Constrictibacter sp. MBR-5: one gene and its partner. The protein of the gene in region 1 interacts with the protein of each later gene in a pairwise test. Links are inferred from orthologs where the notes say so. Each region holds a gene or a part of one and is shown in the gene's direction. Other genes may lie near its edges. The genes, in order: ABIE65_RS08805 and ptsN.

The links.
Region 2: the proteins of ABIE65_RS08805 (region 1) and ptsN interact in binary tests that used the Escherichia coli proteins (3 or more experiments, as listed by UniProt). The link is inferred for Constrictibacter sp. MBR-5 from one-to-one orthologs.

What each region holds. Positions count from the first base shown.
Region 1 is NZ_JBEPTK010000003.1:377,053-391,684, reverse strand. What follows is about bases 1-3,242. They hold ABIE65_RS08805 (DUF4118 domain-containing protein), read left to right. Parts: upstream 1-342; coding sequence 343-3,042; downstream 3,043-3,242. Other genes in these bases: ABIE65_RS08800 (response regulator), read left to right, coding at 3,039-3,242; kdpC (potassium-transporting ATPase subunit KdpC), read left to right, coding at 1-333. Also shown: more of ABIE65_RS08800, read left to right, coding at 3,243-3,743; ABIE65_RS08795 (extracellular catalytic domain type 1 short-chain-length polyhydroxyalkanoate depolymerase), read right to left, coding at 3,769-5,004; ABIE65_RS08790 (ribbon-helix-helix domain-containing protein), read right to left, coding at 5,090-5,506; ABIE65_RS08785 (ester cyclase), read left to right, coding at 5,745-6,158; ABIE65_RS08780 (class I SAM-dependent methyltransferase), read right to left, coding at 6,436-7,242; ABIE65_RS08775 (nickel-binding protein), read right to left, coding at 7,422-8,234; ABIE65_RS08770 (hypothetical protein), read left to right, coding at 8,997-9,224; ABIE65_RS08765 (chymotrypsin family serine protease), read left to right, coding at 9,242-10,267; ABIE65_RS08760 (hypothetical protein), read right to left, coding at 10,306-10,509; ABIE65_RS08755 (DUF6538 domain-containing protein), read right to left, coding at 11,098-11,559; ABIE65_RS08745 (YggT family protein), read left to right, coding at 11,890-12,186; ABIE65_RS08740 (DUF167 domain-containing protein), read left to right, coding at 12,192-12,530; bifunctional methylenetetrahydrofolate dehydrogenase/methenyltetrahydrofolate cyclohydrolase FolD, read left to right, coding at 12,546-13,427; ABIE65_RS08730 (NnrU family protein), read left to right, coding at 13,466-14,158; ABIE65_RS08725 (DSD1 family PLP-dependent enzyme), read left to right, coding at 14,177-14,632. UniProt on the Escherichia coli protein: Member of the two-component regulatory system KdpD/KdpE involved in the regulation of the kdp operon. KdpD may function as a membrane-associated protein kinase that phosphorylates KdpE in response to environmental signals.
Region 2 is NZ_JBEPTK010000020.1:19,137-33,506, forward strand. Bases 1,983-4,962 are described here. They hold ptsN (PTS IIA-like nitrogen regulatory protein PtsN), read left to right. Parts: upstream 1,983-3,228; coding sequence 3,229-3,696; downstream 3,697-4,962. Other genes in these bases: rpoN (RNA polymerase factor sigma-54), read left to right, coding at 1,983-2,485; hpf (ribosome hibernation-promoting factor, HPF/YfiA family), read left to right, coding at 2,507-3,211; ABIE65_RS24845 (nucleoside deaminase), read right to left, coding at 3,713-4,210; ABIE65_RS24850 (O-acetylhomoserine aminocarboxypropyltransferase/cysteine synthase family protein), read left to right, coding at 4,255-4,962. Outside these bases: ABIE65_RS24820 (LptA/OstA family protein), read left to right, coding at 1-139; lptB (LPS export ABC transporter ATP-binding protein), read left to right, coding at 176-967; more of rpoN, read left to right, coding at 998-1,982; more of ABIE65_RS24850, read left to right, coding at 4,963-5,571; ABIE65_RS24855 (tetratricopeptide repeat protein), read left to right, coding at 5,581-6,108; ABIE65_RS24860 (DUF6635 family protein), read right to left, coding at 6,105-7,139; ABIE65_RS24865 (AsmA family protein), read left to right, coding at 7,289-11,458; dxs (1-deoxy-D-xylulose-5-phosphate synthase), read right to left, coding at 11,522-13,441; ABIE65_RS24875 (polyprenyl synthetase family protein), read right to left, coding at 13,466-14,362. UniProt on the Escherichia coli protein: Seems to have a role in regulating nitrogen assimilation.

The sequences.
Region 1 (14,632 bases):
GGCACCAACCTCGCACCGACCAACCGCGCCCTGATCGAGGCGGTGCGCGACCGCACCATGGCTCTGGCGCACGCGGCGCCCGGCGTCCGGGTGCCGGTCGACCTGGTGACGTCTTCGGCGAGCGGCCTCGATCCCGACATCTCGCCGCAAGCCGCCCAGCTTCAGGTGGCGCGCGTCGCCGCGGCGCGGTCGCTGGCCGAGGACGCGGTCACACACTTGGTCGAGCGCGGCGTTCGACCCCCCTTCCTCGGCCTGTTCGGGCCGGCGGCCGTCAACGTGCTGCAGCTGAACCTGGCGCTCGACGGGCTCGGCACGCCGCCCGCCCGGCCGTAGCGAGGCCGCATGACCGACGCCCCGCAAGAAACGGACGGCAGCAGCCCGGAGGCGCGCATCGCCGATGGCCGCAGCACGCGCCGCGGCCGGCTGAAGATCTTCCTCGGCGCCGCACCCGGCGTCGGCAAGACCTACGCGATGCTGGAGGCCGCCCTGCAGAGGGCGGCCGACGGTGTCGACGTGCTCGCCACCCTCGTCGAGACACACGGCAGGGCGGAGACCGACCGGCTGCTGCGCGGCCTGCCGATGCTGCCGCGGCGGCCGCATTTCTATCACGGGCATATCCTGCAGGAGCTCGACCTCGACGCGGTGATCGCGCGCCGGCCGTATCTGGCGCTCATCGACGAACTGGCCCACACCAACGTTCCCGGCAGCCGGCACGACAAGCGCTGGCAAGACGTGGAGGAGGTGCTCGACGCCGGCATCGACGTCTACACCACGCTGAACATCCAGCACCTGGAGAGCCTGAACGACGTCGTCGCCCGGATCTCCGGCGTGCGCGTGCGCGAAACCCTGCCGGACCGCGTCCTGGAGATGGCCGACGAGATCGAGCTGGTCGACCTTCCGCCGGAGGAGCTGATCGAGCGGCTGCGCCAGGGCAAGGTCTACCTGCACGACCAGGTCGCGCGCGCCATCCAGAACTTCTTCTCCAAGGGCAACCTGACCGCCCTGCGGGAGATGGCGATGCGCGTCGCCGCCGACCGGGTGGACGCGCAGATGCTCGACCACATGCGCACCCACGCCATCGCCGGCCCGTGGCCGACGCACGACCGCATCATGGTGTGCATCAACGAGGCACCGGTGGCGAAGGCGCTGGTGCGCGCGGCCAAGCGGATGGCGGACCGGGCGCATGCGCCGTGGCTGGCGGTGCACGTGATCTCCTCCTCCAGCGAGGCGCTGCCGGAAGCGGCGAAGAACGGCATCGCCGAGACGCTCCGCCTCGCCGAATCGCTGGGGGCCGAGCCCGCCAGCGTCAACGCCGACGTCGACATCGCCGAGGAGCTGCTGGCGTTGGCGCGGTCGCGGAACGTCAGCCGGATCGTCATCGGCCGGCCGCGGCCGCGGCGGCTCCTGGCCTTCCTGACGCGCGAGAGCGTATCGGAGACGCTGCTGCGCCGCGCCGACGCGTTCGAGGTGACGGTGGTCGCGGCGGAGCGGGAGGAACCCGGGCAGACGCCGATCGGACCGGGCCGGATCCATGTCGAGAAGGACCCTAAAACCTATCTGATGGCCACCGGCATCGTCGCCGGCGCCACCCTCGCCGCGTTCGGCATCGACCGGATCCTGCCGGTGGCCAGCCTGTCGCTGATCTTCCTGACGGGCGTGCTGCTGACGGCGACCCGCTACGGGCTGTGGCCGTCGCTCTACGCCGCGACGATCAGCTTCGTCGCCTACAATTTCTTCTTCACCGAGCCCTACCACACGCTGCTGATGCACCGGCGGGACGACCTGCTGACGCTGGTGCTGTTCTATGCCGCCTCCCTGCTGGCCGGGAACCTCGCGGCGCGGCTGCGCAACCAGGCCGTGGCACAGCGCAGGATCGCCCGGCGCACCGGGAGCCTCTACGCGTTCAGCCGCCGCCTCGCGACCGCCGCCTCGCAGGACGACCTGGTCTGGGCCGCCGTCAGCAACATCGCCGCCGTGCTGCGCTGCGAGGCGATGATCCTGTCGCCGGACCAGGAGGGCCGCCTGAAGATTGACGGCGCGTTCCCGCCGCGCGACGACTTGGAGGTCCGCGAGCGCAGCGCGGCGGAATGGGCGTGGCAGCACGGTCAGGCCGCCGGATGGACGAGCGGCACGCTGCCCTCGTCGCGCTGGCTCTTCCTGCCGCTGAAGACGGCGCTCGGGACCCAGGGCATCATCGGCGTCACGTTCGAGCGCGGCGCGCGCCTGGCACCCGACGACCGGCGGATGCTCGACGCGATGAGCGACCAGATCGCCGTCGCGATGGAGCGCCACCGCCTCGCCTCGAACCTGGAGCAGGCGCGGGTCTATTCCGAGACGGAGCGGCTGCGCGCCGCCCTGCTCTCCTCCGTCAGCCACGACCTGCGCACGCCGCTGGTGTCGATCATCGGGGCGGCGAGTTCCCTGGTCGAGGCCGACGGGCCGCTGGGGCCGGCGGGACGCCGGCAACTGGCCGAGACGATCCGCGAGGAGGGCGAGCGCCTCGACCGCTACGTGCAGAACCTGCTCGACATGACCCGCCTCGGCTATGGCGCGCTGAAGCTCCGCCGGCAGCCGAGCGACCTGCGCGAACTGGTCGGGGCCGCGATCCGCCAGCTGGGGTCGTCGCTCGCCGCACACCGGGTCGAGCTCGATCTCGATGCGGATCTGCCGCCGGTCGACGTCGACCCCGTGCTCATGGCGCAGGTGTTCGCCAACCTGCTCGACAACGCCGCCAAATACGCCCCGGCGGGGTCGGTCATCGCGGTCGCCGGGCGGGCCGCCGGGGATATGGCGGTCGTCGCCGTGACCGATGGGGGACCCGGCATCCCGGCCGAACACCGCGACCGGGTCTTCGACATGTTCTACCGTGTCGCCGCGACGGACACGCAGCGCGCCGGGACCGGCCTGGGCCTGGCGATCTGCAAGGGGATCGTCGAGGCGCACGGCGGCGCCGTCCGCGCCACGGAGCCGCCACCGCCCGGGAAGGGAACCCGCATGGAGATCAGCCTGCCGCTCGCGTTCGGGGACGCCGCACGGGAATGACCGGCGGCGCGCGCATTCTGGTGGTCGACGACGAGGCGCAGATCCGGCGCTTCCTGCGCGTGGCCCTCGACGCGCACGGCTACGAGGTGCTGGAGGCTGCCACGGGCCGCGAAGGCGAAGGCAGGGCCGCCACCGAGCAGCCGGACCTCGTCATCCTCGACCTCGGCCTTCCCGACACGGACGGAAAGGCGGTGGTGGCGCGGATCAGGGAGTGGTCGCAGGTGCCGATCCTCGTCCTGTCCGTGCGCCAGGACGAGGCGGAGAAGGTGCAGGCCCTGGACGCGGGCGCCCAGGACTATGTGGTCAAGCCGTTCGGCATCAAGGAGCTGCTGGCCCGGATCCGGACCCTGCTGCGCGACCGGAAGGGGCCCGGCAGCGTCCCGGAGGGGCCCGTCCTCGCGGTCGGCGACCTGCAGGTCGACCTGCGGGCACACGAGGTCCGCCGCGGCGGCGAACCCGTCCGCCTCACACGCAAGGAGTTCGACCTGCTGGCCATGCTGGCGCGGCACAGGGGGCGGATCCTGACGCACCAGACCCTGCTGAACGAGATCTGGGGGCCCGCGCACAGGGACGACACCCACTATCTCCGGGTCTTCGTCCGCCAGCTCCGCCAGAAGCTCGGGGACGACCCCGCCGCGCCGCGCTACATCCTGAACGAACCCGGCGTCGGCTATCGGCTGCTCGACCCCGAGGGTTTCTGACGCCGACGTTTCCCGCCCGCGCCGCTCAGCCGCCGGCCGCGCCCGTCCGACAATGGCCGAGGAAGAAGCGCAGCATCTCGCGCGCCGCGTCGGGGCCGCGGGGATCGGTGTAGGAGCCGGATGGACTGCCGCCGGCCCAGGCGTGCCCGGCACCGTGGATCGTCCATTGCTCGGCCACCACGCGGCCGGCCGGATCGGCGTGGATGGTCCGGCTGTAGGCGTGGCCGTCGGGCGCGCGGCCGCGCTCCACGGTGGCGGCGGTTGCGATGCCGGCCGTCGCCCCGCCGACGACGGCGGCGGCATTGCGCGGATGGACGGTGGCATCGCGGTCGCCGTGGAAGACGATCACCGGCACGACGGCGGATCGCTCGCCGCCATCGGGCTGCCCCTCGCCGGGAGCGCCCCGGCGCATGGCGGCGAGGGCGGACGACAGGTCGCTGGCCGATCCGGCGGCGAGGCCGGAATGGACCCCGGCCGCGGCGTAGAGGTCGGGATAGGCCGCCGCCATCACGGCCGCCGCGGCACCGCCGGCCGAGAGGCCCGCGACATAGACCCGCGCGGGATCGACCGGGTGGTCCCGCATCACCTGGCGCGTGATGCCGGCGATCAGCGCCGGCTCGCCCCGGCCGCGGCGCTGGTCGCCGGGGCTGAACCAGTTCCAGCACTTCTTCGGATTGGCGGACGCGGGCTGTTCCGGATAGGCCACGAAGCAGCCCTCCGCCTCGGCGAGCGCGTTCATCCGCGTGCCGGCGGCGAAGTCGTCCGGCGACTGGGTGCAGCCGTGCAGCATGACGATCAGCGGCAGCCGTTCGCCGGTGCGGCCGCTCGGCACATAGAGTCTGTAGGCGCGCGTGCCGTGTTCGCCGGTGTGGGACGCCGCCGTGAAGGCGGCCCCCTCCGGCAGCGGGGCGGGCGCCTCGCGGGTGAAGGCCGAGGGGTCGGACGCCGCGATGCCGGCACCGGCGGCGACCCGCGCCGCGAGCCGCTGCAGGGTCTCGCCCAGGCCGGCACGGGGCCGCGGCTCCGGCCCGCGGGCGGAACCGGCGGTGGGCCGAGAATTGGGCCTGGGGTCGCGCCTGGCATCGGGCTCCTCGACCGTGACGAAGTCGGCGTCGATCACGGTGCCTGCAGATGCGGTCTGCGGCTCTGAGGCCGGTCGGCCGTGGAGCAGGCGCTGGATGAGGGCGGTCGCCTCGCCCAGCCTGCCGGTGCCGGTCAGCCGCGTCGCCTCGGTCATCCCGTCGCGGAATCGATTGGACATGTCGGTGCTTTCAAGGGCCCGGAATCGGGCGGTGCGGCCTCGGGAGAGGCGATATGGGCTTGGACAGGTGCAGCAGGTCCCGCCGCTAGGTCATGCGGTCGGCCAATGCCTTCTTCACGGCGGGCGTGGCGTGGAGTGCGCCCAGGACGGCGAGGGAACCGATGGCGGCACGCGCCAGTTCCGGCGTCACGTCCGCGGCGATGCTGGCGAGGCCGAGGACGCGGATGTCGAGGATCTCCCCCGCATCGCGCGCCGCCTCAAGGTCGGCGCGGCTGAAATGGCGCAGCCCGAGATCGACGCTCTTGCGCGTCACCGCCCGCCGAACCGCCTCGCCATGCCGCTCGATCTGGTTGCGGATGGCGGTCCGGATGAAGTCGGTGCGGTTCGAGTAGAACCCCTCCTGCACCAGAAGGTCGACGTGGCCCAGGTCGACGAAGCCGAGATTGATCGTGATCTTCTCGCTGTCCGCCCTGGTCCGGCCTCGCTGGGTATCATCGGCCATCCGCGATCGCCATCCACTCACCATCCACATGGATGGTTATATGGTGCGGTGCACGCATGCTGCAAGCCGCTGTCGAACGGGGTCGGGTGGCAGGGCGACATGACCGCCGGGCGATCGGGTAGTCCTGCAGATGCATTAGCAGATACTGCATTCGTCCGATGCAATTGCTGCAGCTGACGGATTTCGAGGAGTTCCGCCGACGCGCATGCTGCCTTTATCGGCAATGGAGGACGAACAGATGAGCATCGAACAGACGGCACGTGACTTCTTCGAGGCATGCGAAGCGGGCGGCGGATGGGAGGCGTGCAAGGCGCATTGCCACGATGGGGCAAGCTTTGCCTGCCAGGCGGATACGCTGGCCGGGATCACGACGCTGGCCGACTACGCCGAGTGGATGAAGGGCCTTCTGGGCCCCATCCCGGACGGGCGCTACGAACTGACCGCTTTTGCCGCGGACGCGGCACGCAGGACCGTCGTAGCCGCGGCGGTCTTCCACGGCACCCAAACCGGGCAGGGTGGACCTGGCGCACCGACTGGACGCGCTCTCGCGTCGGATTACGCGTACGTGATCGCGTTCGATGGTCCCCGCATCCGGCACATGACGAAGATCTGGAACGACACGCAGGCGCTACGGCAGCTCGGTTGGAATTGACGCGCCGGCACATCCTGGCGCTCCCCTTCGCCGCGCGCGTCGGTCTGGGCCTCTCCGTGCGCTGCTCAGAAGCATTTGCACAGGCTCGCGCACAACGCTGGCAGCAACTCTGACGGGCGCATGATCGACAATGAAGCGAGAGGAGACGATCGAGACAGTTCACGCGCATCAGGAGCGCTCTGAGCGCGTTCTTGTGCATGCGATCGGCATCGATATGGCGCGGTCATCACAGCGAGGGCCAAGCCACCATCAATCGGCCGTCATCCGCCCCACGCAGTCACGCCACCCGCGCGCGGACAGCCCAGGCCCTGGCGTTCAGCGTGATCGAGCCGTCGGCTTCCCGGGGCAGGTCGGCCTCGAGCTTCTGCCGGAGGCGCACGCGGGCGGCGGGGTCGAGGCTCGCGCAGTAACCGGGCGCCGGGCCCGTCCCGAGGGTGAAGGGCTGCCAGTAGTCGTCGAAATCGGCGAAGGTCGTCGCGACCTCGATCGCGGTGCTCTCGACCGACATAAGACCCGCCTCCATCGCCTCGGCCGTGAGGCTCTCGGGCCTGCAGAAGGGAAAGCGTTTGCCTTCCGTCAGGTCGGCGGCCGCGGGGTCGAGTGCGACCGCCGCGTCCCAGAAGGCGCGCATGAATGCGATGCCGCCGCCGGGATAGTCCCAGACATAGAAGCCGACACGCCCTCCCGGTCGCGCGGCGCGGCGCATCTCGCGCAGCGCCTTCATCCGATCGGGCACGAAGTTCAGAACGAGCCCCGAAACGACCACGTCCCGGCTCGCATCCTCGACTTCGAGAGCCTGGGCGTCACCGACCTGGAACGCCGCCCGCGGATCGGCAAGCTTGGCGCGAGCGGCGTCGACGAACCCCGACGACGGATCGACGGCGAGCAGGCTCCGGGGCGAAGACCGCTCAAGGATCGCAGCGGAGAGCGCGCCGGTGCCGCATCCGACCTCGAGCCAGTCCAGACCGGCGGGCACGTTCAGCCAATCCAGAAAGAGCGGCGCGATCCGGCCGCTCCAGCGGCCCATGTAACGGTCGTAGCTGCTGCCAGCGCCCCATGCATCGTGACGGGAGGCGACACTCATGGCCATGACCTCCAAGTCGATCCGGCAAGTCGATCCGGCGACCCGCTCACGCCGAGCGCTCTGACGCGCACGTATCAGGCGCGCCAGCGATCCCAGAGGCGACGGCCTGGGCGTTGATGCGCAATGAAGACTGCGCCGCCTCATCAATTCCCGGCCGGGGACTCGATCGCCAGAGTCGATCAGTTCCAACGCACTTCGTAAATGGGGACGGGGCAGCCGAACCCTTTGATAGCGCGAGCGGGATGCTCAATAAGTGCGAAGGCGCCCTTCACCAGCTTATAGACCTCGGCGGACACCAGGATCTGATCAGGCTCCGCCCCCTGACACAGGCGCGCGGCCATTTGCACGGTGCTTCCGAACAGGTCCTGGGCATCGACTATCGGCTCTCCGACATCGATACCGATCCTCACCTGGAGCTTTTCTCGACTCCCGAGGTTGAACGCCTCGAAGGCACGCTGGACAGCGCGAGCGCATCCGACAGCGCTCCCAGGATCAGTGAACGACGCCATGATGCCGTCACCCGTGTGTTTGACTTCCCGCCCTGCTTGATCTCGCAGTGCGCGACGCACGAGTGCGTCATGCGCTCGCACCATCTCGACTGCACGGATATCGCCGAGCCGCGCCGTCATGCCTGTGGAGTCGACTATGTCGGTGAACAGGATTGCACGCACGGCAGAATCTATCTCAGGCCCCGCTCCCGGCGCGCTTGGCGCCGGATCGGACACTCGGCCAAGAAAGGCTTCGACCGCAGATAGATCGACCTCGATCACATGCTTGGCGACATCTCCGTGCGCTTCATCATGCACACGCATAGCCGTTTCGATATCCGGTGCGTCGATCAGGCAGAACCCATTGCCGCGGGTCGCGTCGAACCAGTAGGTGAGAAAGCGAACGCCGTATCGCTCCTGGACCTCGAGATCCTTCCGGTGCGCTTCCGCAATATCCGATGCGGTGAGGCCACTCAGCTCATGTCGGTCCAGGAAGATCGGCATCGGCGTAGTCCCCTGCGAGTGCGACTGCAGAAATACAGTCCTGTTGACGGCGGAAAGGGCGAGCCTTGTGCGTAAGCCGTCGACCGCACACCAAGCATAAAGGTTCGGGTGCATGATCGCGAACGAGCCAGCGGCTTGCCCCGGAAACCGTTTCCAACGTCGAGCTACGCACGACCATAGCAGAACCGCGATGAACGACATCACACACAGAACCTCGGCTGACGTGGAGGCGCACCTCAAGCGCTACGAGCGCGAGGTTCGGGAGGAGCTGACGGCGTCTGCCGATGGGGACGATGCGCCCGGTCTCTCGGACCTTCGCGTAGGTGGCGTCGAGCCAGAGATAGGGCCCGGAGATCACCGCGGCGACCTCCCTGGGCGAGCCTCCAGTAAACCGGCCGCGCGCGACGCCCCCTCCGACCGGCCTTTCTGGAAGAAAGGGAAACGTCGGTCGACGGACTCTGACGTGATCGGTGCTCCTGTTCTCCGATCCGTCCCTGCTCCACTGCGGCATTCACGACCTGGACTACAACGCATCATTGCGCCGCGCCACGTCACGTATTAGCATTCACTGGCTTAGGAGCGCGTGTGGCGGTCAAGTAGCCCGCGTTATCTTTGCTCCTCTCATTGCATCCTGTAGTGCCTTGAATGGTCGCGTGAACTCACGCCCAGACGCTGTGCATGAGAACGGCGGATTACCTGCGAATTACCGCTGCACCCGGCATTTACCAACGCGTCCAGCGCCGCTCTCGGTGGAGGATCGCCATGGATACAGACGCAATCTTACAGCGGCACGAAACAGCTCTGATGCAGCTGCCGAATGTCCAGGGTGTGGGCATCGGCGAGAAGGGCGGCAAGCCAGCTATAAAGGTCTTCGTTAGTCGCAAGGTGCCGAAGGGCTCTCTGGCCGAGAGTGATGTCGTCCCTACGCAAATCGAAGGCGTGCCCACGGACGTCGAGGAGGTCGGAACAATATCGGTGCAGAGCACCTGAAGGGAAGGAGATGACCGATGAATCTCGATCCGAAAAAGATGATCCTCGATCCCAAGGAGGCGGCGCGAGCGCAGAAAGCGCACGCTGCGGCAGTGGATGAGCTGATGAAGCCGGAACGCATGCCGGCCAATCTGGTCGGCATGGGCTATGGCGTGAAGTGGACCAATGGCGAGCCCACCGGAAGGCCCGCGCTCCTCGCCCTGGTCTCGCAGAAGATGGACAAGGCAGACCTTCCCGAATCCGAACTGATTCCGCCCAAGATCAACGAGATGCAGACGGATGTCCTGGCGATTGGAGAGCCGTTTGCGGGGCAGGCGGAGCCGATCGAGGTCGGGATCGAGGCACTGGCGCGTCGGGCGCGGCCGGCGTCCGGCGGCTACAGCGTGGGGCACCGCCTGATTACGGCGGGCACCATCGGGACCTGCGTGTATGATCTTGAGGGAAGCGGAAGCAATCCGGCGGGAATACCAAGCCGCTACTACATCCTGAGCAACAACCACGTCTTGGCGAACAGCAACAACGCCAGTCCGGGGGATTCGGTGTTGCAGCCCGGCCCGTTCGACGGCGGAACCGAGCCGGCAGATCGCATCGCCCGGCTCACCCGTTTCGTGCCTATCACGTTCGAGCCGCCCTTGCCGCGGGCGCTGCATCGGAACTTAGTCGACGCCGCGGTCGCGGAGGGCGAGTTCCACGACCTCAGCCGGGAGATCCACTGGGTCGGCTATCTCAGGGGCTGGGTGCCGCGCTCGCAGGTGACGGTAGGAATGACCGTGCATAAGACCGGGCGGACGACGAGCTATACGACCGGTCGGATCACGGCTATCAACGCCACGATCGACGTGAACTATGGCGGTGGTCGAATCGCGCGTTTCCGCGACCAGATCGTCACCACCAACATGTCGGCCGGCGGCGATTCCGGCAGCGTCGTCGCTGAGCGGCAGGATAACCGCGCAGTCGGCCTGTTGTTCGCTGGCTCGCCGGTCGCAACCATCCTCAACCAGATTCAGCACGTGCGCTCTTTGTTGAGGGTTGAGATCGTCTAGAACAGACGCAAGGGCCGCCTTGGCGGCGGCTCCTGCGCTCACTCTAGTGCAGCTTCCGCCGCGGCTTCTTCCGGTTGCAGGCCGCGGCGGAACGCCGCCTGCCAATCGTAGGGGGACTGTTCTATCTCGCCACCGAGAATGGCGTATTCACATTCCGCCCAGGCGAACCAGGAGGTGAAATCGCTGTGGGGCATGACCGCCCCTGGACGTGCAAACGTGACGACATTGGTGCTGTCCGGCATGTAACCGCCTTTCCGTTGCCTCACTCGCTCTCTAGAAGAGGGTTATGCAAGTTCTGGTTCCCACCGACCTCACCTGATCAGTCACGTTTCTGCAAGCGACGGAAGCTTCCTCTTTGACAAGAGAGGAAACCTGCGGGGTGGCTTGGTGGATGCGAATGTTGCCAGCCTTGTCTGAATGTAAGTTCGGCCACGGGCGGTCGAGGATTAGCCGCTATTCCGGCGACACGACGACCCGATCACCATCGATGACCACCAGACGCCGGTCCCGATACGCTGTCGCCGCCGTCTGATGCCAAGTCCATTAGCGATCTCACGCAAGCGAGGGAGCCATGATCCCACGTTGGAAATGGCCAGTCCTTCATCCACCACAGCATCGAAGTCCTAGACGGCGGGCGCATCTGCCTGGGGATGCTGCCGTTACGCCGATCTCGGTAGATCGCCCTTTCACAGCCGCCTTCGGGATTTCCGCAGCGGTCGCCAATCAACCACAAACACCCAGGCTGCAGGATCGTCGACAGCAGGAGCGGTGCGCGCAGACGCGCCGAGCCAACGCGACCACGGCGGAGCTGTGATGAACGACGTCACGCATCAGCCTCCGATCGACGCGGAGGTGCACCTCGAGCGCTGTGAGTGCGACTGCAGCCCAGTCGCTTTCGCGGACTCGCGCTGCCACTGCGGAAGCTGCGCCTCTGCATCGGAGCCGATCACATAAGCCGCAGCAGCATGCCGGCTCATGCCGGTATGCGCCGCGAAAGCCGCCGCGAAATCGGTCTCGACCCGCTGGCGCCGATCGTTGTCGAGCCGCGCGGATAGCCATCCCGCGATGAGTGCGTCTATCTCGTGCTGTTCCACTGCCTGCTGCACCGCCACCCAAAGATTCGCGGTCATTATAGCGGCGCGGCGCCACCGTTTACGCGCGATTCGCACGTCAGCTGTCAGCAAACTGCGACTGATCTCTCGCCGACCAATCCGGCCGACGAGGTCCGCCGGAACCGGACACCTATAGTAGTAACGAGACCGCCGACGGCTGAGCCCGAGCAGGTATCCCATGACGCCCCTGTGTAGCAGCTGCGTGCAGCAGTGCCGGGCATCAAGGATCAAACCATTGATTCTGAAGGTTTTGGTGGAGCCGAGGGGGATCGAACCCCTGACCTCCGCATTGCGAACGCGGCGCTCTCCCAGCTGAGCTACGGCCCCACCGGCTGGACAGCGGGCGTATATGTCGGGGAAAGGGTTGTGGCTGTCAAGCGGTGCGACGGAGTCGATGTCGGCGCCGTTGCGGCAGGGCGGCGCAGGCGGGACGGCGCGGTTGCACCGGGACCGCCCCCTGGATATAGGTTAGGCCGCCAAGCGGGGCCGGAACCGGGGGCAAGTCGCGGAATGAACGCGCTCACCGTCACGATCGTCGAGCTGATCGCCACGGTCATCGACCTGTATATCTGGGTGCTGATCATCTCCGCGGTGATGAGCTGGCTGGTGGCGTTCGGCGTCATCAACACGAACAACCGCTTCGTCTATACGGTGCTGGACGTGCTGTGGCGCCTGACGGAGCCGGTGCTGCGGCCGATCCGGCGGCTGCTGCCCAACCTCGGCGGCATCGACATCTCGCCGGTCATCCTGATCCTGCTGCTCTACTTCGTGCGCAACCTTCTGATGCGCCTCGCCTTCGGAATGTAGACGGCGTGGAGGGCGCATCGCCCTTCGGCCGTGCCGGCGACGGCGTGACGTTCGGCGTGCGCCTGACGCCGCGGGCGAAGCGACCGGGCTTCCTGGGCGTGGCGGCGGGGGCCGACGGACGGCCGCGACTGCTGGTCGCGGTGGCCGCACCGCCGGTCGAGGGCGCCGCGAACGTCGCACTGATCGAATGGCTTGCCGCGGCGTGGCGGGTCCCCAAGTCTGCGCTGAACATACGGACGGGCGCCGGCGGACGCGAGAAGGTGCTCCACCTCGCCGGCGACCCGGATGCGCTGGAGCGGCGGCTCGGCGAATGGCTGAACGGTGCCGCGGGTGGCGCGGCCTGAGGACGAGTGGTGACGATGGGCGACGTGATCGACGGCAAGGCATTTGCGGCGGGACTGCGCGCGACGGTGGGCGGCCAGGTGGCGGCGCTGACGGCGGCCGGCGGCCACCGCCCCGGCCTGGCGGTCGTCCTGGTCGGCGCCGATCCGGCGAGCCAGGTCTATGTTCGGCACAAGGTGGAGGCGACGCGGGAGGCCGGCATGGAGTCCTTCCGCACCGACCTGCCGGCCGAGACCTCGGAAGCGGACCTGCTGGCGCTGATCGCGCGGCTGAACGCCGACGACGCGGTCGACGGCATCCTGGTGCAGCTGCCGCTGCCGCCGCAGATCGACGCCGACAAGGTGCTGCTGGCGATCGACCCGGCCAAGGACGTGGACGGTTTCCACCCGATCAACGTCGGCCGGCTGAATGCCGGCATGCCCGCACTGGCGCCCTGCACGCCGACCGGCTGCATGATGCTGCTGAAGGACCGGCTGGGTGACCTGAGCGGGCTGCGCGCCCTGGTGCTGGGACGGTCGAACATCGTCGGCAAGCCCATGGCGGCCCTGCTGCTGCAGGCCAACTGCACCGTCACCATCGCCCATTCGCGCACCCGTGACCTGGCCGAGGAGTGCCGACGCGCCGACATCCTGGTCGCCGCAGTCGGCAAGCCGCGCATGGTGCGCGGCGGCTGGATCAAGCCGGGCGCCACGGTGATCGACGTCGGCGTCAACCGCATCCCGACCGACGACGGCAAGACGCGGCTGGTCGGCGACGTGGCCTTCGACGAGGCGGTGCAGGTCGCAGGCGCCATCACGCCGGTCCCCGGCGGCGTCGGCCCGATGACCATCGCCGTCCTGCTGCACAACACGCTGGTGGCGTCCTGCCGCCGGCATGGGGTAGACCTGCCGGCAGCCTGAGCCGGACCGCATGCGGCGCGGAGGGAGACGGAGACGGGATGGACGCGGCGCTCCAGGAGCTGGCACTGGCAACCGCCACCTTCGTCCTCGGCCATCTCGTGCTGTCGAGCCTGCACGTCCGCCGTCCGCTGATCGCCCGCCTGGGCGAGAACGGCTTTCGCGGCGCCTATTCGCTGGCAATCACCGCCGCCTTCGTCTGGATGCTGTTCGCGTATGCCGCGGCCCCGTTCGTGCCGCTCTGGGCGCCGCCCGACGGCATGCGATGGATCCCGGTGCTGGTCATGCCGGTCTCGCTGCTGCTGCTGGTCTGTGCCTTCACGACGCGCAACGTCACGGCGGTGGGCGGCGAAAACCTGGGACCGGTCACCGACCCGACGCCCGGCATCATGCGGATCACCCGCCACCCCTTCCTGGTCGGTGCCGCCCTCTGGGCGGCGGCGCACCTGCTGACCAACACCGACGCCGCGTCCCTGATCCTGTTCGGCGGCGTCCTCGCGCTCGCCGGCGCCGGCATGCTGCATATCGACCACCGCCGCCGCATCACCATGGGCAGCGACTGGGGACCGGTGGCGCTGACGACGTCGGTGGTCCCGTTTCTCGCCATCGCGACGGGCCGGACGCGGCCGGACTGGCGCGGCATCGGCCTGTGGCGGGTCGCGGTGGCGCTGGCGGTCTATCTCCTGTTGCTCGTCGTCCACCAGCCGCTGTTCGGCGTCTCGCCCTTTCCCTGACCATTTGAGGAACCCGCCATGGCCGCCGACCTCGGACCGAACGCATATCTGATCGGCGTCGCCGGCTCACGCGACCGGCTCAACACGCCGGCGCTGCTGCTCGACCTGGACGCGCTGGAGCGCAACATCGCGGCGATGGCGGCTTTCGCCCGCGCGCACGGCGTCGCGCTGCGACCGCACAGCAAGACGCACAAGTCGGTGGAGATCGCCCGGCGGCAGATCGCGGCCGGCGCCGTCGGCATCTGCTGTGCCACGCTGGGCGAGGCGGAGGTGATCGCCGGTGCCGGCATTCCCGGCGTGCTGATTACCTCGCCGGTGGTGCAGCCGGACAAGGTCGCGCGGCTGATCACGCTGAACGCGAAGGCGGAAGGGCTGATGGTGGTGGCGGACGATCCCGCCAACGTGTCGGCCCTGGCCGCGGCGGCCGCAGCGGCCGGCAGGCCGCTGACCGTGATCGTCGACGTCGAGGTCGGC
Region 2 (14,370 bases), on another replicon or contig:
CAGGGGGCGTAGTGAGCTCGCGGGTGCGCATGCCTTTCTCGACCTTCGAAGCGGCGTCAGCCGTCTTGAGGCGGGGCGAAGCGCCACGGCCAACGGGCGAGCGCGGGCGCTATTCGTTCCGGAGAGCCGTGGCCGATAGCCTCCGGCATAGACGCAGTCAGGAAAGCGGACGGTCTTGAATAAGGGCGCTCAACCCCCCGGCGATGGGCTCGATACGGCACCTCGACCGCGCCTCGTGGCCGACAACAAGGGGCTGGTGGCGGAGAACATCGGCAAGCGCTTCAAGAAGCGGCCGGTGCTTCGTGGGGTGTCGCTGTCGCTCAACCGCGGAGAGATCGTCGGCCTGCTCGGCCCGAACGGTGCCGGCAAGACCACCTGCTTCTACATCGTGACCGGCCTGATCGCCGCGGACCACGGTCGTATCGTTCTCGACGGCGAGGATATCACGGAACTTCCGATGTATCGCCGCGCGCGCCTGGGCATCGGCTATCTTCCCCAGGAACCGTCGATTTTCCGTGGTCTCAACGTCGAGGCGAACATCCGCGCCGTCCTCGAAGTCAGCGAGCGCGATGCGGGCAAACGCCGCCGCATGCTCGACGAACTGCTCGCGGAATTTTCGATCGAGCACCTGCGGCGCACGCCAGCGCTCGCACTGTCGGGTGGCGAACGCCGCCGCGTCGAGATTGCGCGGGCCCTGGCGGCGAAGCCTGCCTTCATCCTTCTCGACGAACCCTTCGCGGGTATCGATCCCATCGCAGTGTCCGACATACGCGAACTGGTTCTGCACCTGCGCGATCGCGGTATCGGGGTCTTGATCACGGACCATAACGTGCGTGAGACGCTCGAACTCGTCGATCGCGCGTACATCCTGCACGACGGAATCGTGCTCAGGGAGGGCTCACCTGCCGACATCGTTGCCGACGAAGCCGTCAGGCGGGTTTACTTGGGCGAAAGGTTTAGCCTCTAAGGCTTTAACCATGATCGCACGGGACCGTTGATGGCTCTTTTCCAGCGTCAGGAGATTCGCCAGACTCAGGGGCAGAGTCTGGTCATGACCCCGCAGTTGCAGCAGGCGATAAAACTGCTGCAGCTGTCGACGATGGAGCTTGCCGCATTCGTCGAACAGCAGCTTGAGCAGAACCCTCTGCTCCAGCGGGCAGACGGCGCAGGTGAGGTCGGGACCAATGAACCCGTGGAAGCGCCGCAGCCGGAGATCGTCTCGGCACCGGCTGCGGAAGATCTCGCCGGCCTCACCGAAGCGATCGACGCGGATTTCGGCAACGTATGGGATGCGGAAGGGCCGACCCTGCCCAGCTTCTCGTCGGAATCGGGGCGGGCAGGCGGGTCGTTCGACGGCGACGAGGCGAGCCTCGAGCAGGTTCTTGGCGAGATGCCCACGCTCCGCGACCATCTGGTCGCGCAGCTGCAGTTGGACATCCTCGATCCCGCCGACAGGATCGTCGCCCTCTACCTGATCGACATGCTCGACGCCGCCGGCTACCTGTCCGGTGCCCTCGACGAGGTCGTGGCGGCGCTCGGCTGCACTGTCGAACGCGCAACCAGCGTGCTCGAGCGGCTACAGCGCTTCGACCCTCCGGGCATCTTCGCCCGGAACCTGTCCGAGTGCCTGGCGTTGCAGTTACGTGACCGCAACCGGTTGGATCCGGCGATGCAGGCGTTGCTGGACAATCTCGATCTCCTCGCGCGTCGGGATTTCGCCGAACTCCGGCGCGTGTGCGGTGTCGACGACGAAGATCTCGCGGAGATGGCGCGGGAGATCCGGCGGTTGGACCCGAAGCCGGCGCTCCGGTTCGAGTCAGAGCCCGTTCAGACGCTCATTCCCGACATCTACATGCGAATGCACCCGGAGGGCGGGTGGATCATCGAGTTGAACACCGAGGCACTCCCACGCGTCCTCGTGGATTCGCACTATTACGCGCGCATCCGGAAGTCATGTCATTCGCGACAGGACAAGGATTACGTCGCAGAACAGTACAATGCGGCGAATTGGCTGGTTAAGTCGCTGCATCAGCGTGCGACGACGGTGCTGAAGGTCGCCACCGAGATCGTGCGACAACAGGACGCGTTCTTCGTGCATGGCATCGAGCACCTGCGGCCTCTTACCTTGCGCGACATCGCGGAAGCGATCGACATGCACGAGAGCACCGTCAGCCGCGTGACCGCGAACAAGCACATCGCGACACCGAGGGGCTTGTTCGAACTGAAATATTTCTTTACGTCCGCCATCGCCAGCGCGACGGGAGGAGAGGCGCATTCGGCGGAGGCTGTACGCCATCGCATCAAGATCCTGATCGACAACGAACCTCCGGCAGAAGTTCTGTCCGACGACCGCATAGTGGAGATTCTACGTCGATCGGGCATCGACATCGCCCGGCGAACGGTGGCGAAGTACCGCGAGGCGATGCGTATCCCGTCCTCAGTGCAGAGGCGCCGAGAGAAAGTCGCCGGTTTGGCGGCCAATTGAGAGCGCTTGTACGATGATACGATGACGACCCGTTCCCAACCCGAAAACCCGAGTGCCGCACCAAGCGGCCGAAAGGATGCTGTTAGAGCGATGCACGTCACCGTAACAGGCAAGCAGATCGACGTCGGCGACGCCCTGCGGACCCGCGTGATCGACGAGCTGAGCGCGGCCGTGGAGAAGTACTTCAGCCGCGCCATCGAGGCCCAGGTGAGTTTCTCCCGCGATGGGGCGGCGTTCTACCGCTCGGATATCGCGGTGCATGTGGGACGTGGGATCGACCTCTATGGCCATGCGACGGCGAACGACCCCGTCGTCGCGTTCGAACTGGCGCAGGAGCGCATTGCAAAGCGCCTGCGTCGGCACAAGCGGCGGCTGCGCGATCATAAGGGCGCGAACGGGGAGGCGGCCGAGACGCCCGATCAGGCCGACGGCGCGGTGTTCTCGCAGTACGTCATCCAGGCCCAGGACGATGTGGATGACGAGGGCCATGAAGACGAGGAGGTCCGCGAGGACGGCGGCGAAGCGAGCGACCAGCCGGTGATCATCGCGGAGACATCGACCTCTGTACCGCGCCTCGCCGTGGGTGAGGCCGTGATGCGTATGGACCTGGCGGATGCTCCCGTCCTAGTGTTCCGGAACGGCGGCCATGGGGGGCTGAACGTCGTGTATCGGCGCGAGGATGGGAACATAGGTTGGATCGATTCCGGCCCCCCCGGGAAGTCCTGACGGCGGGCGGGGACAAGATGGAAATCACCGAGATCCTGAAGCCCGAGCAGGTTCTGCTCGGCGTGCGGGCGGCCAGCAAAAAGCAGGTCCTCGAGGCGTTGGCTGAACATGCCGCTGAAATGACAGGCGAGTCCGAGCGGGCGATATTCAACGTCCTGCTCGAGCGTGAGCGGCTGGGAAGCACGGGTGTGGGGCGTGGTATCGCGATCCCGCACGGCAAGCTCACGGGCATCGATCACCTCTTCGGCCTGCTGTTCCGCCTGCAGGCACCGGTTCCGTTCGACGCCGTCGATGAGGCGCCGGTCGACATCGTCGTTCTGTTGCTGGCACCGGAAAGTGCCGGCGCGGACCACCTTAAGGCGCTGTCGCGTGTGTCCCGCATCCTGCGGGACCGTGCCGTTTGCGACCGTATCCGGGCGGCGGCGACACCGGAGGATGTCATGGTCGCCGTGCGTGGCGCGCCCGCGGCCAGCCACGCGGCCTAGTCTCCTACAGGAACGCCTACCCGTTCGGCCGCCGCGCGGCAAAGAAGGCCCGAAGCAGATCCGCCGACTCCCGCTCGGAAATCCCACCATAGACTTCCGGGCGGTGGTGGCAGCTGGTCTGGGCGAAGATGCGGGCGCCGTTGTCGATGCCGCCGCCTTTCGGATCCTCCGCCCCGTAGTAGACGCGGCGGATCCGCGCGAACGCCAGGGCCTGGGCGCACATGGGGCAGGGCTCGAGGGTTACATAAAGGTCGCACTCTGTCAGGCGGGGGCTCCCGAGCATCGATGCAGCACGGCGAACAGCCAGCATTTCCGCATGTGCGGTAGGATCCGGCGTCGTTTCGACCTCATTGTGCGTCCGCACCAGTATGCGGCCGGTGGGTGCATGAACCAGGACGGCGCCTACGGGGACTTCATCGCTAGCCGCGGCGGCGCGCGCCTCGTCGAGCGCCGCTCGCATGAAGCGACCTAGGAGCAGTGGGTCGTCTCGTCTGAATTCCATGCGCCCGATCATTCGGCTAGACTGCGCGCAACGCAAAAAGCACCCGGGAGACCGTCATGACCGTCGACAGCCAGCATCCTGAGACGATCGTCCTGCATGCGGGCTATCGCGCGGACCCTGCGACGGGTTCGGTCGCGGTTCCGATCTACCAGACGACATCCTACCAGTTCCGCGACACTCAGCATGCCGCCGATCTGTTCGCCCTCAAGGAACTCGGGAACATCTACACCCGGATCATGAACCCGACCTGTGACGTGCTCGAAAAGCGCGTCGCGGCACTGGAGGGCGGCGTCGCCGGTCTGGCGCTCGCGTCCGGCCAGTCGGCATCGGCGATGGCGCTGCAGAACATCGCGCACGCGGGCGACAATGTCGTAAGTTCTACAGACCTTTACGGGGGAACGTGGAACCTCTTTGCGAACACGCTGAAGGATCAGGGGATAGAGGTTCGCTTCGTCGATCCGAGCGACCCCGAGAACTTCAGGCGTGCGACAGACGACCGGACGCGCGCCTACTATGCCGAGACGCTCCCCAATCCGAAGCTAGCCGTCTTCCCGATCAAGGAGGTCGCGGATATCGGGCGGCCCCTCGGTATCCCGCTGATCATGGACAACACGGCAGCGCCGATCCTCTGCCGCCCGCTCGATCACGGCGCGGCGGTGGTCGTCTATTCGACGACCAAGTATATCGGCGGCCACGGGACCTCGATCGGCGGCCTGATCGTCGACGGCGGCAAGTTCGATTGGGAGGCCGTGCCGACACGCCAGCCCTATCTTAACCAGCCCGACCCCAGCTATCACGGCGCCGTCTGGACCCAGGCGGTCAAGGGCATCGGCCCGGTCGCCTACATCATCAAGGCCCGGACCACGCTGTTGCGTGACCTGGGCGCCTGCATGAGCCCGTTCAACGCCTTCGCTTCCATCCAGGGGCTCGAGACGCTGCCGCTGCGGATGCGCGAACACTGCCGCAACGGCATGGCGGTGGCGGAGTTCCTGAAGGGCCACCCGGCCGTATCACGGGTGATCTATCCCGGCCTGATGGACGGCGAGGCACGCCGCAGGGCTGACACCTACCTGAAGGGCGGCTTCGGCGGACTCGTCGGCTTCGAGCTGTCGGGGGGCCGCGATGCCGGCCGGGATTTCATCGATGCGCTGAAGCTGCTGTATCACGTCGCGAACATAGGCGATGCGCGCAGCCTCGCCATCCATCCGGCCTCGACGACCCATTCGCAGCTCGAACCCGAGGAATTGGCCGCGACCGGCGTGTCCGACGGCTATGTTCGCCTCTCGATCGGCCTGGAACATATCGACGATATCCTGGCCGACCTCGGCCAGGCGTTGCACGCGGCGACCGGCATGCGCGCCGCCGCGGAATAGGAGATGGGTATGGGCATAGCCGCGCGGCTCTCCGCCGCTTTGATTGTGTCGGCGGTGGCGATTTCGGGCGCGGCTCCCGCCATGGCGGGTGTGCCGGAGGGCAAGGCTGCGCTCGATCGGTTCGATTATCGCGCTGCCATGTCGGAGTTTTCCGACGCGGCAGCGATGGGCGATGCCGAAGGCCAGTATCAGCTGGGGCTGCTGTACATGCTCGGCCATGGCGGTATTCAGCAGGACTACGGTCGCGCGGCGCAGTGGTTTCAACGCGCGGCCGCCACGGGTCATCCCCGCGCGATGTATATGCTCGGCAACCTCTATGCGACCGGCAACGGCGTCGAGCGCAACTACGAGGAGGCCCGCAAGCTGATGCTGACGGCGGAGCCGGGCCTGCGGGACGCGACGCGGCTGTCTGCCCGTGCGACCGCGGTCATGATCGGCGAACTGCTGGAGGCGCGGCGTCGCGGCGTTACCGTGACGCCCGTGGCTGCGACGCCCGGTATCGCCAAGCCCCAAAGCCAGCCGCGTCCGCGGCGCTAGCGCACAGGCACCGCCGCGCGTGCGACTTCGATAAGATCGACCATTCGCGCCACATATTGGTCGCGGATGACGAACGCGCTGTCGCCGGAGCCGGTCAGTTCGCGTTCCAGCGCATCGACCAGCCGGTTCAGCCTGCGTTGGTGCATCCCGAGGTGCACCTGCAGCGGGTCCGTGATGACGCCGGCAAACGATGCCGCCAGCGCCGGAATCAGCAGCAGCCCGCCGGTTATCCCCGCCGCGAGGAGGGGCGACGCCGCGGCCGGTGCTGCGGCGAACCAGACCCTGGCGCCCGTCCCGAGCGGCAGCGCCAGTCCTGCAGCCCGCTGCGCCACGACCCGCGCGATCATCGGCCCCAGGGTCAGCGCCCCCGGCGTCCATTGCCGGAAAGCGAGGGCCCCCACGCCGGCGTGGAGTAGGGTGCTCGCCATCTCGACCGCGGCAGCGCGGGTGGATGCATATGCCTCCATCGTCTCGGTCAGCCAGCGGCGGTAGCGCTCGTCTCCCGCCCGTCGTCCCACCTCCGCCAGGGCGGCCAGCAGAACTGGCCCCACGGCTGGATCCGCCAGGATCTCTTCGGCGAGCGCATCGTGCGCGCTTCGCCGAGGCGGCTTGGCATGGGGCTGCTCGTATGGCAGCTCCAGCAGGTCGGTCAGGAGGCGCCACTCGACCTCGCGTGCGACGTCGGTGGCGATCGCCAGTCGTGGCGCACCCAGCCGCTGCGCGGCGGCGCGATATCCGGCAGCCCGAGCTCCCTGCGCTGCGGCATAGCGCATCATGGCGGGGACGGCCGCCAGCGCGTTCGCCGGTGCCCTTACGAGATCCCAGCCGACGGCCGTGCGATGCAGCGACAGGGCGCCCCGCCAGCCGAAGGTTCGGCGCGCGAAGGGGCCTATGCGCTGGCGCCTCGCAGCAATGTAGCGGCCGATGGCGGCGTCGGCCGCCCGCACCACGGCAGCGCGTTCGGGGGCGGGAATCGGCGTGCCCGCTGTCACGCCGACGGCCGACGGTGAGGATCCTGGTTCGCTGTCCATGCTGCGTGAACGTCCGGGTGCCTCCATAGTGGCGCGGTCTCCGGGCATCCGATGCAGATGTTTTTCGGGTGGCGGGGTGGCCGTCGGATCCGTTTGCGGCCATCATCCCGGCCTGGCAAGCGCATACGTAACCGGGAGATCCGGTGCCCATGAAAAAAGTCGCTATCGGTATCGGCGCGTTGATCGTCGTCATCGTCGTGGCACTGTTCGCCGTCCCGGCCCTGATCGACTGGAACGGCTACAAGCCGCAGATCGCCGCGGCCGTGAAGGACGCGACCGGCCGCGAGTTGGTGATAGAGGGCGACCTCGCGATCTCTGTCTTGCCGAGCGTGCGGTTCAGCGCCGCCGGCGTGAAGTTCGCAAACGCCACCGGCATGGAGCCGGCCTACATGGCGAGCGTGCAGCGGATCGAGGGCGAGGTAGCGCTACTGCCTCTGCTCGGCCGCACCATCGTCGTGAAGCGGCTGCTGGTCGAGCAGCCCGAAGCCGATCTCCGCGTCGATGCCGCGGGCAATCCGAACTGGGTCTTTTCGGGTTCGCCCGCAGATGCGCAGGATCGTCCCGAGCCGCAGGGCGAGGAGGCGGGCTTCGGCGGGGAAGTGCGCATCGAGAACGCGCGTATCGTCGGTGGCCGCATCGGGTTCGCCGACGCGCGCACCGGCCAGAGGATCGACGCGGTCGACGTCGGTGTCGACCTGTCGGTGCCTGGGCTGTCGGATGTCGCCACTTTCGACGCGCGCATGACGCTGAACGGCGATCCCGTCACGGCGCGCTTCTCCTTGGACACGCCGCGCCGGGTGATCGACGGTGAGAAGGCGCAGGCCGTTGTTGCGCTGGAGTCGCCGAAAGCCCGCGCCGGCTACACGGGCGGCGTCCAGAACCAACCGGTCCCCGGTCTCGATGGGACCTTCGACCTCGATATCCCGTCGGTCGGGTCTCTGGTGGGATGGCTGGGCCGGCCCTTGCCTGCGGGCCAGCCGGATCCGGGACCGGTGAAGGCGCACGCGGTCTTCGCCGCTGACGGTCCGCGCATGGCGCTGACCGAGGCAGTGCTCCAGGGACGAGACCTGGACGCGAAGGCGTCCGGCAGCGTCGATCTGTCGGGTCCTGCGCCGAAGGTGGCACTCACCGTGGAGAGTGGCGTCATCAACGTCGACCGTTATCTGCCACCCCCGCCGAAGGAGACGCTGAAGGCTCCGCCGTCGAAGGCCGGGCCCCGGGACGGCCCGATTGCAAGCCTGCCGGACGAGGCGCTCGATCTCGAAACGCTGCGGCAGGGCGAGGCGGACATTCGCGTGCGCATCGCCGGTATCAGAGTGATGGGCTTCACCGTCGGGCAGACGGATTTCACCGCGACGTTGAAGGACGGCAAGCTCGCTGCGGACCTCGATCAGCTGCAGATCTACGGCGGCACCGTCCAAGCGCGCACGACCCTGGATGCGTCCGGTCCGGCGCTGGCACTCGCCGCGAGCGGCAAGGTCGACAAGGTCGACGTCGGTGCGCTCGCCCGCGCGGCATCGCCGAAAGAGCAGCCACCGGTCGCGGGCGTCGTGTCCGCGACGCTCGAAGCCGATGGGCATGGTGAAAGTGTCCGCAAACTGGCCGAGAGCCTCAAGGGTCGGCTGACCGCGGACCTGGGCGGGATGAATGTCGCCAACGCAGCCGCTGGGGCACTCTCCGGACTGACGCTGGACCTGACCCTGCCCGGATTGGACAGGGAGCCGACGCTGGCGGCGACGTTCGTCTACAACCGGGAGAAGGTCTCGGTTCAGGCGCAGACCTCGCCGCTGCCGCAAATCGTGTCCGGCGACCGCTTCGATCTCGATGCATCCGTGAAATCGGCCGTAGTCACAGCGGGCTACGACGGTGCGGTGATCAAGGCGCCGGTCGCCGGCCTCGACGGGACCTTCACCTTCTATGCGCCCTCTGCCGCGCGCATGGCTGCCTGGCTCGGCCGGCCGATCGAAGGTCAGGATCCCGGACCGATCAAGGCGCGCGCCGTGTTCGCCGGCGACGGTGCAAAGATCGTCCTGCGCGAGGCGACTATCGCCTCGGCCGGTCTCGACGCGACCGCAAAGGGTTCGTGGGAGCAGAAAGGCGCCGTCACGCAGCTTGCGCTGGACGTGAAGGGCGGTGTCCTCGACGTCGACCGCTATGTGGGGCCTGCTGCACCGGCCGCGTCGCCAGCGGGGACCGGACCGGCAGGGAATCCCTTCGCCACATTACCCAACGAGCCCGTCGACCTCTCCGCGCTCCGCAATCTCGATGCCGACGTGAAGGTGGACCTGGCGGGCGTGAAGGCGGCAGGACAAAGGCTTGGCCGCGTGGCGTTGACCGCTCGGGTCGATCGGGGCATCGCGACGATGAAGGTCGACGAACTCGCACTGTACGGCGGGCGGGTCGGCGGCACGGTGAAGGCCGATGCATCCGGCAAGGTGCTCGCTCTCGATGCGGACTTGAAGGCGTCCGGCGTGCGGGTCGACGAGCTGCTTCAGGCGTCGGGTGGACCACCGGTACTCGGTGGGACCGCTGCCCTCGACCTGACGGCACAGAGCCGCGGCGCATCTGCACGCGCCCTCGCCGACGCGCTTTCCGGACGGCTGACAACCCGCCTCGCTGGCGGCGGACAGGGGCAGATCCCCCTGTCGGACCTCGACCTGAGCCTCGACCTGCCGGGAATGGCCAAGCAGGCCTCGCTCCAGGTCGCGGCGACCTACAACGGGGAGAAGGTGACGGCCACCGCTACTGTGAAGGATCCGCGCGCAGCCCTCGGCGGCAACCGTTTTCCGGCGTCCTTATCGCTTTCCGCGGCACCCGTTACGGCCGGCTTCGACGGTACGGTGCAGCAAGCCCCCCTGCCGGGACTGGACGGGAAGGTCGATCTCGACGTTGCGTCGGTCGCCCGCCTCGCCGCTTGGCTGGGGCAGCCACTCGACCAGCCGGACCCGGGCCCCCTGAAGGTGACGGCGACGTTGGCCGCCGATGGCCCGCGGATCGCACTCAAACAGGCGACGATCGACGGCAAGGCGCTCAAGGCCACTGCCGAAGGCAGCATCGACACGACATCGATGCCCCGACGATTCGACGCGAAGGTCGTCGTTCGCGAGGCCGACCTCGACGCCTATCTGCCGCCGTCCGTCACCGCTGCGCCGCAGAAACCGACGCCCGGACAACCGACCGCCACGACCGGCTGGAACGAGGAGCCGATCGACCTCGCAGCATTGCGCGAGAACACCGGCAAGGTTGATGTGACGCTCAATGCCGTCCGCTATCGCGGCCTCGTCGTCGAGACGGGGCGGATGACGGCGACCCTGGCGGGAGGAACATTGACCACGGCGTTATCAGACGTCCGGACCGCGGGGGGCAGCATCGCCGGAAAGGCTTCGCTCGCCGACACCGGGCGCGGGGTCAAACTCGATTACGACGCCTCGGCTTCGGGTCTCGCGGCACGCCCCCTTCTGACCGCCTTCGCCGGTACCGACCGGCTCGCCGGCACCGCCAGCTTCGCCGCGCAGGGGACGGGCACGGGCCGAAGCCAGAAGGACCTCATGTCCAGCCTCGACGGCGCCGGCTCGTTCAAGTTCCTCGACGGCGCGGTCTACGGCATCAACATCGCGGCGGCGTTGCGCAAGGTCGGTGCCGCTGGCCTGGACCAGGCGGCAGGAGCCGAGCAGAAGACAGACTTCGCCGAACTCTCCGGCACCTATGTGATCCGCGACGGGATCGTGGAGAACAAGGACCTGAAGATGCTGGCGCCGCTGCTGCGTCTCGGCGGCGGCGGCACGGTCGACCTGCCACGGCAGACCGTCGACTACACGGTCGATGCGACGCTGGTGGCGAGCCTGAAGGGGCAGGGCGGGAATGAGGATCTCGCCGGGATCCCGGTGCCGATCCGCATCACCGGCCCCTGGTCGGCGCCGCGATACGACGTGCAGTGGGACCGGATGCTGCAGAATCTCGCCAAGGATCCCGAAAAGCTCAAGAACCTGCCGGGGTCGTTGAAGGATCTCGCTGCCGGAAGCGGCGTCAAGCTCCCCATCCCCGGCCTCGGAACCGGAGACGGTACTGGATCCGGCGCGGGCGGGATCGGAGGGCTGCTGCAGGGCCTCACCGGCCAGAGGGCGGCCCCGAGTGCGCCTGACGGTGCCCCGACCGGCGGCACGTCGGCTCCCGCCGCACCGACGCCGCCCAAATCGCCGACGGCACCCCAGGCACCGACGACGCAGTCCGCACCGTCGAGCACTCCTCAGGCCGGGCAGCCGAAGCCGCGGCAGGAAAGCGAGCCCGAGAAGCTGTTGCGCGGGCTGTTCAACCGATGAACTGAGGGGGCGGTCGCCGGCCTTCGCCGCCGGTGGCCGCCTGCCGTCGTGCTCGTCGCGGCCTCAGGCGCGCGCCGGGCGCTCGACGGCGTCCCGGCCGAGTGCCATCAGTGCGGTCGCGACGATGCCTGCAGCGTCGAGGCCGGCGATCTCGTACTGCCGTTCCGGCTTGTCGTGATCGACGAAAATGTCCGGCATGACCATCGGCCGGACCTTCAGGCCGGCGTCGAGCAGGCCCTGGTGGGCGAGAAGGTGGAGAACCTGCGTCGCGAAGCCGCCGATCGAGCCCTCCTCGATGGTGATCAGGACCTCGTGCTCGCGGGCGAGCCGGCGCAGCATGTCTTCGTCGAGCGGCTTGGCGAAGCGTGCGTCGGCGACTGTGGTGGAAAGGCCGCGTGCCTGGAGCTGGTCGGCCGCGGCGAGGCATTCCTGGAGGCGCCCGCCGTAGCTGACGATCGCGACAGTGGTGCCCTCGCGCAGGATCCTGCCCTTGCCGATTTCCAGTGGTGCGCCGATGGCTGGCAGTTCGAGACCGATGCCTTCGCCACGCGGATAGCGGAGGGCGGAGGGGCGGTCGTCGATGCGCGCGGCAGTGGCCACCATGTGCCGCAGTTCGACCTCGTCGGCCGCCGCCATCAGGACGAAGCCGGGCAGGCATCCGAGATAGGCGACGTCGAACGAGCCGTGATGCGTGGCACCGTCGGCGCCGACATAGCCGGCGCGATCGATGGCGAAGCGAACCGGCAGTTGCTGGATCGCGACGTCGTGCACGACCTGGTCGTAACCGCGCTGCAGGAAGGTCGAGTAGATCGCGGCGAACGGCCGGAACCCTTCCGAAGCCAAACCGGCCGCGAACGTCACGGCGTGCTGCTCCGCGATACCGACGTCGAAGGCGCGGTCTGGGAAGCGCTTGGCGAAGGCGTCGACACCTGTGCCTCCCGGCATCGCCCCGGTGATCGCCACGATGCGCTCGTCCCGCTCCGCCTCGGCGATGAGGCTTTCCGCGAAAACCTTCGTATAGGCGGGCGCCTTGGCGGTCGACTTGGCCTGGACCCCGGTGACGACGTCGAACTTGGCCACGCCGTGATACTTGTCGGCGGATGCTTCGGCCGGTGCGTAGCCCTTGCCCTTCTGGGTAACGGCATGCACCAGGACCGGCCGCGTCTCCCGGCTGTCGCGCACGTTGCGCAGGACCGGCAGCAGGTGCGAGAGATTATGCCCGTCGACCGGCCCGATATAGTAGAAGCCCATCTCCTCGAACAGGGTGCCGCCGGTGAGTAGCCCGCGGGCATATTCCTCGGCCCGGTGAGCCGCCTTCTTGAACGGATCCGGGAAATGCTCCGCCATCTGCTTGGCCACGTGGCGGAACGAGCGGTACGACTTCGACGAGATCAGGCGCGACAGATAGGCGCTCATGGCGCCGACCGGCGGCGCGATCGACATGTCGTTGTCGTTCAGGATGACGATCAGGCGCTTGTTCATCGACCCGGCATTGTTCATGGCCTCGTAAGCCATGCCGGCGCTCATCGCGCCATCGCCGATCACCGCGATCACGTCGTTGTCGGCACCTTGCAGGTCACGCGCCACCGCCATGCCCAGCCCGGCGGAGATAGAGGTCGAACTGTGCGCCGTGCCGAAGGGGTCGTATTCGCTTTCGGCGCGCCTGGTGAAGCCGGACAGGCCGCCGGCCTGGCGAAGCGTACGGATGCGGTCGCGGCGCCCGGTCAGGATCTTGTGGGGGTAGGCCTGGTGCCCGACATCCCAGATCAGCCGATCGCGCGGCGTATCGAACACGCTGTGAATCGCCACGGTCAGTTCCACCACGCCCAGACTGGCCCCGAGGTGACCACCCGTCAGCGAGACGGCGTCAATCGTCTCCTGCCGCAGTTCGTCGGCCAGCAGCGCCAACTGCTCATCGTCCAGGCGGCGAAGGTCCTCGGGCCACGTCACGCCGTCCAGAAGGGGGGTCTTCGTGTTGGGAATCGTCACGGTAGCTTGGCCCTCCCTTTATGACCTTCGCTCGACCACGAACCTGGCGGCGGCCCGGAAAGGATCGGCGCCACTGCCCAGGCCGTCGAGATGCGCGACCGCCTGGTTGGCGAGCATGACAGCGTGCTGACGTGCCGCCTCCACGCCCAGCAGGGCGACCACCGTCGCCTTGCCGGCGCCCGCATCCTTGCCGACCCGCTTGCCGGTTTCCGCTTCGCTTCCTTCGGCATCCAGCAGATCGTCGGCGATCTGGAAAGCGAACCCGAGGTCGTGGGCATAGGCTGCGAGAGCCGCCCGGACTTGGCTTCCGGCATTGCCGAGCACCGCGCCGGCCGAACAGGAGAATGCGATGAGCGCGCCCGTCTTCAAGCGCTCGAGCCGGGCGACCGCACCGATGTCGAAATTCTCTTCTGCCGCACGCAGGTCCAGCATCTGGCCGCCGACCATGCCGCGTCCGCCAGCCGCAGCGGCGAGGTCGCGCACAAGGTCGCAGCGAACCTGCGGATCCCAGTGCGTGTCCGTATCCGCGAGGACCTCGAACGCCAGGGTCTGCAGCGCATCGCCGGCAAGGATCGCGGTGGCCTCGTCGAAGCGACGGTGCACCGTCGGGCGCCCGCGTCGCACGTCGTCGTCGTCCATCGCCGGCAGGTCGTCATGCACCAGCGAGTAGGCATGGACGAACTCCACCGCAGCCGCCACCCGCAGCGCGCTCTGTTCCTTGACGCCGAACATGCGCGCCCCCGTGAGAACGAAGAACGGGCGCATCCGCTTGCCTGGCCCCAGGACGGCGTAGCGCATCGCTTCGAACAGAGGGGCCTCCGGTCCGGTCGGCTCAGGCAGGAGCCTGTCGATCACCGCGTCCACGGACGCAGCTGCGTCCGAGAGAGCGGACCTGAAGATCGCGGAGGTGTTCATGCTGGGCT